3 regions of the Bacillus sp. GW821-FHT01G09 genome follow, and region 3 is predicted to be linked to each of the others. Evidence: predicted binding sites of a transcription regulator. Region 3 holds the regulator's gene; each other region holds the start of a gene.
What was found. The regulator LexA, encoded in region 3, represses DNA repair genes until DNA is damaged. The targets are predictions, from matches to a motif close to CGAACATATGTTCG.
Positions count from the first base shown of each region.

Region 1: the regulator LexA is predicted to act here: its motif matches at 1,091-1,104, upstream of AC07VD_RS15275 (DNA polymerase IV).
Region 2: the regulator LexA is predicted to act here: its motif matches at 1,140-1,153, upstream of uvrB (excinuclease ABC subunit UvrB).

Region 1 covers NZ_JBWKWL010000004.1:324,560-326,833, forward strand. Annotated here, with positions in the region: gene AC07VD_RS15275 (DNA polymerase IV) at 1-1,048, opposite strand, end outside; gene AC07VD_RS15280 (YqzH family protein) at 1,214-1,420, shown strand; gene AC07VD_RS15285 (MDR family MFS transporter) at 1,971-2,274, shown strand, end outside.
Region 2 covers NZ_JBWKWL010000001.1:427,558-429,831, reverse strand. Annotated here, with positions in the region: gene AC07VD_RS02145 (PEP/pyruvate-binding domain-containing protein) at 1-369, opposite strand, end outside; gene AC07VD_RS02140 (CsbA family protein) at 816-1,046, shown strand; gene uvrB (excinuclease ABC subunit UvrB) at 1,232-2,274, shown strand, end outside.
Region 3 covers NZ_JBWKWL010000002.1:980,128-982,401, reverse strand. Annotated here, with positions in the region: gene AC07VD_RS10250 (YneB family resolvase-like protein) at 1-485, opposite strand, end outside; gene yneA (cell division suppressor protein YneA) at 504-821, opposite strand; gene lexA (transcriptional repressor LexA) at 971-1,588, shown strand; partial or broken gene AC07VD_RS10235 (hypothetical protein) at 1,875-2,217, opposite strand; gene fosM (FosM family fosfomycin resistance protein) at 2,126-2,274, opposite strand, start outside.

The DNA of each region.
Region 1 (2,274 bases), on a different contig from region 3:
ACAGATTGACACCGAGGCGGCGGACGGGTTTCCCGTCCCAAAATGTAAGAAACAGCCGTCGTACAGCCTCATATACATCCTGCGTAGAATTAGTCGGCTCTGCCAGCTTCACTTGCCGGTTGAAGCCCGTCGGCCAATCAAAATCAGCACCCCGGCAGCTCACTGACACTGTCTGCCCCATGACCCCGGCGTTTCGGCTTCGCCTGCACACCTCTTCACTCAGCTCAAGCAATACGACCTTGATTTCTTTGTCAAAGTGTTCGTAGTCTCTCGGGAGAGTCATTCCATGGCCTATCGCCTTTTGCCCGTCCAGAGACGAAGTTGACACAGGGGAATAGTCGATTCCGTTTGCCGTCATCCACAGCACGTGGCCGTTAATGCCCCATTTCTTTTTTAAAAGATCGAGCGGAAAAGCCGCGAGCCCGCCGATCGTGCTGATGCCCATTCGATTTAAATGATGCTTCATGCGGCTCCCGACGCCAAACATGCTGCCCACCGGGAGCGGCCACATTTCGGTTTTCATATTTTCTTTCGTTAAGGTAAAAATACCGTTTTTATTCTTTTTGGCAAAATTGTCACACGCAATTTTGGCCAGCGCTTTGTTAGGGCCGATTCCCACCCGTGCATAAACGCCGATTTCCCGCATGATTCTGCCCTGAATGCTTTTCGCGATCTCCATCGGCGTCCCAAACAGCTTCTGGCTGCCTGTAATGTCCATGAACTGTTCATCGATGGAATACGGCTCCACAAGGTCTGTATACTCCTCTAGAATGGCCGTAATTTGCAGTGATACATCAATATACCGCTGCATACGCGGCCGGAGCACAACAGCCTCAGGACACTTTTCCTGCGCCTCCCACAGCCGTGAAGCATTCACCACACCCTTTTGTTTCGCCAGCGGGCAGGCAGCCAATACGACTCCGCCCCTTTTTTCAGGGTCACCCGAAACAATGACGGGCCTATTTTTCAAATATGGATTTTCCGCTTTCTCTACAGATGCATAAAACGATTGCATGTCAACGAGAAAAATCACTTTTTCTTTCATCATACACACCTCTAAAAAGAACTTATGTTCGTTTTTCATTATATGCGAAAGTATGTTCGTTTTATACTGGTAAATGATTCTTGTCTGACAGAAAATATGATACAAGGGTTTGAGAGAAGAAAAACATTTAGTAGAATAAAAGCGAAGCATAAGGATAGGAGAGTCATGATGGAGAAATTTGTCGAAAAAATGCTGGGACAGGCATTGCGTCAATACGGCAGAAACGTTGCTATAGATCCGTTAAGCCCGTATGAAAAACAAAGCCTGAAAGCGGCTCTACAAGAGAGACGGAATGAAGAACCGGATGAGGATCTGCATGCGCATATAGAAGATATCATTTATGACTATGTCACAAACCAAGGCCTGTTCTCTTAAACGCATGACTGTCAGTTCGTTCAGCCGCTGATGCGGCTTCCCTTTGAAAACACCGCCCGAAACAAATAAACAGTTTCAGGCTCACAGAAAAAAGCAGGATTTTCTCACGCTCCATAGATTCATATGGCCTGGCATAAAATTCCCCTCAGTGCTCGCGCAAAACGGAATAAGCTGTCCATGATCACGCGTATACACTTTTTCGAAGAGATGTGCTCTCTTGTTCTGTCATGCGGTCCATCGGTTTTCAGCTTACATCTTGATCTCATAGCCGGTTTCACTGCCGATATGATCTACGTCCTGGCGGCTTAAACTAACACACCCTCACTGACCAATCGCTTTGCTTTTCATCGGACATCCCGTCATTTTCCTTCTTCAATTTCAAGATGTAAACTCCGTCAGCCACACGCATCCTCAACGCATAGTATATTGCCATCCATACAATCAGGCATACTACATGTCAAAAACGAAATATTTTGAATGATCTATTGGAGAAGGAAATTTTTTCATATATGATAGAGGAAGATCTTACATACAGGAGAGAATATAATTCATGAAGAAATGGAAAGATATCCACCCGATCAGCTGGACAATTATAATCGGAACCATTTTCGGCAGAATGGCAACATCGATGAGCATTCCTTTTTTAGCGATTTATTTGACAGCCGTCCAAGGCGCATCAGCTTCCTATGCAGGGCTGGTCATTGCCGCGAGCTCATCAGTCGGCATCCTCGCAAGCTTTTACGGCGGATATATCTCAGATAAATTCGGCAGAAAAAACATGATGCTTGTATCGATTTTCGGATGGATGCTGGTATTTGCAGGCTTTGCGGCGGCATCTCATCTCTGGGTGTTTT
Region 2 (2,274 bases), on a different contig from region 3:
AAACTCTTCCTCTGTTTTGATATTTAAGTAGGTTTCATATTGACCCGCGAATGAGGCGCCTTCTAAATCTTCCGAGGCAGACGAAGAACGCACGGCTACGGATCGATATGATTCTCTAAGCTTATAAAAGGAACTAGTCAGCTCATTTTTCAGCTCATCCGAAAATGTTCCGGAAATGATCCCGCTTTCGACGTTTTCGCTAGTCTCTTGAAGCTGGTTGTCCTCCATAAAACGTGCGAGCGCATTCGTTTGAATAATAAACCCGTCCGGAACAGGAAGACCGTGTTTGGTCAATTTAATCAAATTCATTCCTTTTGCTCCAGCCAGCTGGCTGGACTCTTCTGCCTGGCGAAATAAAACAGAATACATATTTGAAACCCCTCTTTTCTTCATTCATTTTGTTTTTCTCTCTAGTCTTTTTATTGCGGAGCCTGTGTTTAAAAAAATGATAGTAAACACTATCATTCAATTGTAGGTTTTCAGGAAAATGCTGTCAAACGCAGAAAGTCCTAAATAAAATGAATAGTTAAGTTGGTTATATTATCCTGAAAAATGCGGCCGTACTGGTACTGTATGCCTATTTTCTTTTATTCTCGGAATCTGGCGGCGGACTTGATGATGTAATAAAAAAAGTGCCGCTGATTAGAACAGCGGCACCATGGAATAAGTTTTGACCGGCACCAAAATGCAAATATGGTGATTGATTTTGGCTGAAAAGGGGTATGGTGTAGTAGAGGGAGCGAATGCACGATTGTCCGATTCTTCATTTTTTACTATAATCAGATCAGATGAAGAATCCCTGAGGAGGGTTTTTGTTGATTACAAAAGCCGTTTTTGCATTGTTTTTCCCTTTTATGCTTGTTGTTCTATTTACTAGAGTCACCTTTAATCATTATGTGGCGATCGCTTTAACAGCTGCATTGCTGTTTGCCTCTTATTTAAAAGGCTATACAGAAACGTATTTTATTGTAGGATTGGATGTTGTGTCTCTTGTGGCTGGGGGACTGTATATGGCCAAAAAAGCTGCAGAGAAAAAAGAAGAATAAATCGGACATAATGAATATAAAGACTGAATACCTGCTTTTACGATTTAAAAGCAGGTTTTTTATACACAAAAACAGCTGGAAATAAAAAACCACCGAACTTTAGTTCGTATTTTTAGTGATTTTGCTTTCCATTGTGTTACTATATCTATAGGAAGATTTCGTTAAAGAAACGGAGGCTTATTTTTGTGAAAGATCGCTTTGAGTTAGTCTCGAAATATCAGCCCCAGGGAGATCAGCCGAAAGCCATTGAAAAGCTTGTGAAAGGAATTCAGGAGGGCAAGAAGCATCAGACTCTGCTGGGTGCGACAGGAACTGGGAAAACATTTACGGTGTCTAATTTGATTAAAGAAGTCAATAAGCCGACTCTCGTGATTGCCCATAACAAAACCCTTGCTGGACAGCTTTACAGTGAGTTCAAGGAATTTTTTCCGAACAATGCTGTCGAGTATTTTGTCAGCTACTATGATTATTATCAGCCGGAGGCGTATGTGCCTCAAACGGATACATTTATAGAGAAAGACGCTAGTATTAATGATGAAATTGATAAACTGAGACACTCCGCCACATCAGCTTTGTTTGAGCGCAGAGATGTCATTATTATTGCGAGTGTGTCTTGTATATACGGCCTCGGTTCGCCTGAGGAATACCGGGAAATGGTCGTGTCACTGCGGACTGAAATGGAAATTGAGCGCAACGAGCTGCTCAGAAAACTTGTAGACATCCAATATGCCCGCAACGATATCGACTTTCAGCGCGGTACATTTCGTGTGCGCGGGGATGTAGTGGAAATCTTTCCGGCATCCCGTGATGAGCATTGTGTCAGAGTTGAATTTTTCGGTGACGAAATCGAACGGATTCGGGAAGTAGATGCGCTGACAGGAGAAATTCTCGGCGACCGAGATCATGTTGCGATTTTCCCGGCATCCCACTTCGTAACGCGGGCCGAGAAAATGGAGAAGGCGATTCAAAATATCGAGAGGGAGCTTGAGGAGCAGCTGAAGGTCATGCATGAAAACGGAAAGCTCCTTGAAGCGCAGCGTTTAGAGCAGCGGACAAGATATGATCTTGAAATGATGCGTGAAATGGGTTTCTGCTCCGGCATCGAGAACTATTCAAGACATTTGACTCTGCGGCCTCCAGGTTCAACGCCGTATACGCTTCTTGATTATTTCCCAGACGATTTTATGATCGTGGTGGATGAGTCGCATGTGACAATTCCTCAGGTGCG
Region 3 (2,274 bases):
CCACTGTTCTCATGTTGGTTTTTTAAGTTTTTTTGCGGTTTAAAACCGTTTTTTACTGCACGCTTCATTCCCCGTCTGATTTTCATGTTGTGAATCTTTCGCTGATACTCTTCCACAATGCTGACGATTTCCAAGACCATTGAGTCAGCCTCCGATAACTCCAGTTCACCTCTGTGAGCCGTTGTATAGACTTTCACACCTTCTCTGTAAATACAATGAAGCAGTGCGATTTTTGCGTTTCCCCGCCCGAGCCTTGTCTCGTCCTGAACCAAAATGACATCAATTCCAGCGATCTTAATCTCATCAAGCAGCTCAAATACACCATCCCGATCCATTTCATATCCGCTGGCTTTTTCTGAAATCACTTTGACGACTTCCATGCCGTTCTCCGCAGCAATGGCCGTAAGCTCCTCTTCCTGCCGCTTTAATGACGTTTCCTGCTGTTCTTTATTTGTGCTTACACGGGCATAAATGAGTGCTTTCATTTTATCTCTCTTTCCTCTCTATCTTACAGTTGCCAATTCATATGCATCCTGATGCTTCTTTTTCAATGGGATCACTAACTCATCACCCGGCTGGATATCAGATGTTTGTAGTTGATTTTTATCAGCTACCCATTCAATAAAATCATTTTTGTTTATCTTTTTTGTATCTGCTACCTGATCAGCAATTGACCAAAGTGTGTCGCCTTGCTGGACTTCTATTTTAACATACTGATTAAGCTCCTGGCCGCTGCTTGTATATGACAGCATAAGGATAACCGCGCTCAAAATCACTGTGAACAGACCGACAAAAATAATAGATTCTTTACTCATGATCATAACCTCCAACAGGAATGTTTGTTCGCATTTTTATAATTTCAGTATATACGAACAAACGTTTCTGTCAATTGTTTTTTCGAACCTATGTTTGTACTGTAAGGAAAATCATGCTATAATCTTCTTAAAATCGACGTTTTGAGGTGCGAAAAATGACGAAGCTATCAAAAAGGCAACTTGATATCCTCCGTTTTATTAAAGCAGAGGTTAAATCAAAAGGATATCCGCCTTCCGTGAGAGAGATCGGAGAGGCTGTCGGGCTTGCGTCCAGCTCTACTGTCCACGGCCATTTGGCCCGTTTGGAAACAAAAGGGCTGATCAGACGAGATCCGACAAAACCAAGAGCAATAGAAATTCTTGATGAAGAAGTAGACATTCCGCAAAGCCAGGTCGTTAATGTACCGGTCATCGGGAAAGTCACGGCGGGATCTCCTATTACAGCAGTAGAAAATATTGAAGAATATTTTCCGCTCCCTGACCGCATGGTTCCTCCAGACGAGCATGTATTTATGCTGGAGATTATGGGAGACAGTATGATAGATGCTGGTATTCTCGATAAGGACTATGTCATCGTTAAACAGCAAAACACAGCGAACAATGGGGAAATTGTAGTTGCGATGACAGAAGAGGATGAAGCAACTGTAAAACGATTCTATAAAGAGGATACCCACATTCGCTTGCAGCCTGAGAACCCAACGATGGAACCTATCATTTTGCAGAATGTCAGCATTCTAGGGAAAGTGATTGGCGTGTTCAGAACCGTCCATTAATCTATTGATCTATCAGATGCATAAAATAACCCCCTCTTCCTTTACGGAGAGGGGGTTTGTTGTTCAAAAAAAGCAGGCTCGCCCTGACTTTTGGGTGCGAGCCTGAATAGGAGGAAAAAGAACATCATGTTTACACCATAATTATCCACCAAAAGATTGTTGAAGTCAAGAAATTTTCTTTCCTTCAGGAAACTTTTATCAAAATATGAACGTTTAGAATATTAGACGCTATCTTCTTAAAAACGTTTCATTTTTTAGGTCGTGGAAGGATGCGGTTTTATATTTATTAAGGGGCGAAGCAATTGAAATATACTGAAAATTTAGTACATAGTTTAATTAGTTCAACATTCTGATAAAACAGCTCGCTTTCTTCATATAAAATGTAATGTGTATTTCAATTTCACCTTCACCCAATCACTTGTGCAGTTCAAAATATATGGCATCGTTGAACAAGTCGGGTAGAAACCTTCCCCAAACATAAAGTCTCCACCAACACCCTTCTTTAAATTTAACCTTATATGAAATATGGTTGTGCTATCAAAAGGCCGTTTCATCATAAAAGTGCATATGCGTTTTTTCTTGTTTGTAATATCGAAGCCTGTCTTGAAGGGTTCCGGTATGAAATTCAAATTTGTGGCCGTCAGGGTCGGTAAAATAAATTGATTTTCGATCGCGTTCATCTCGTT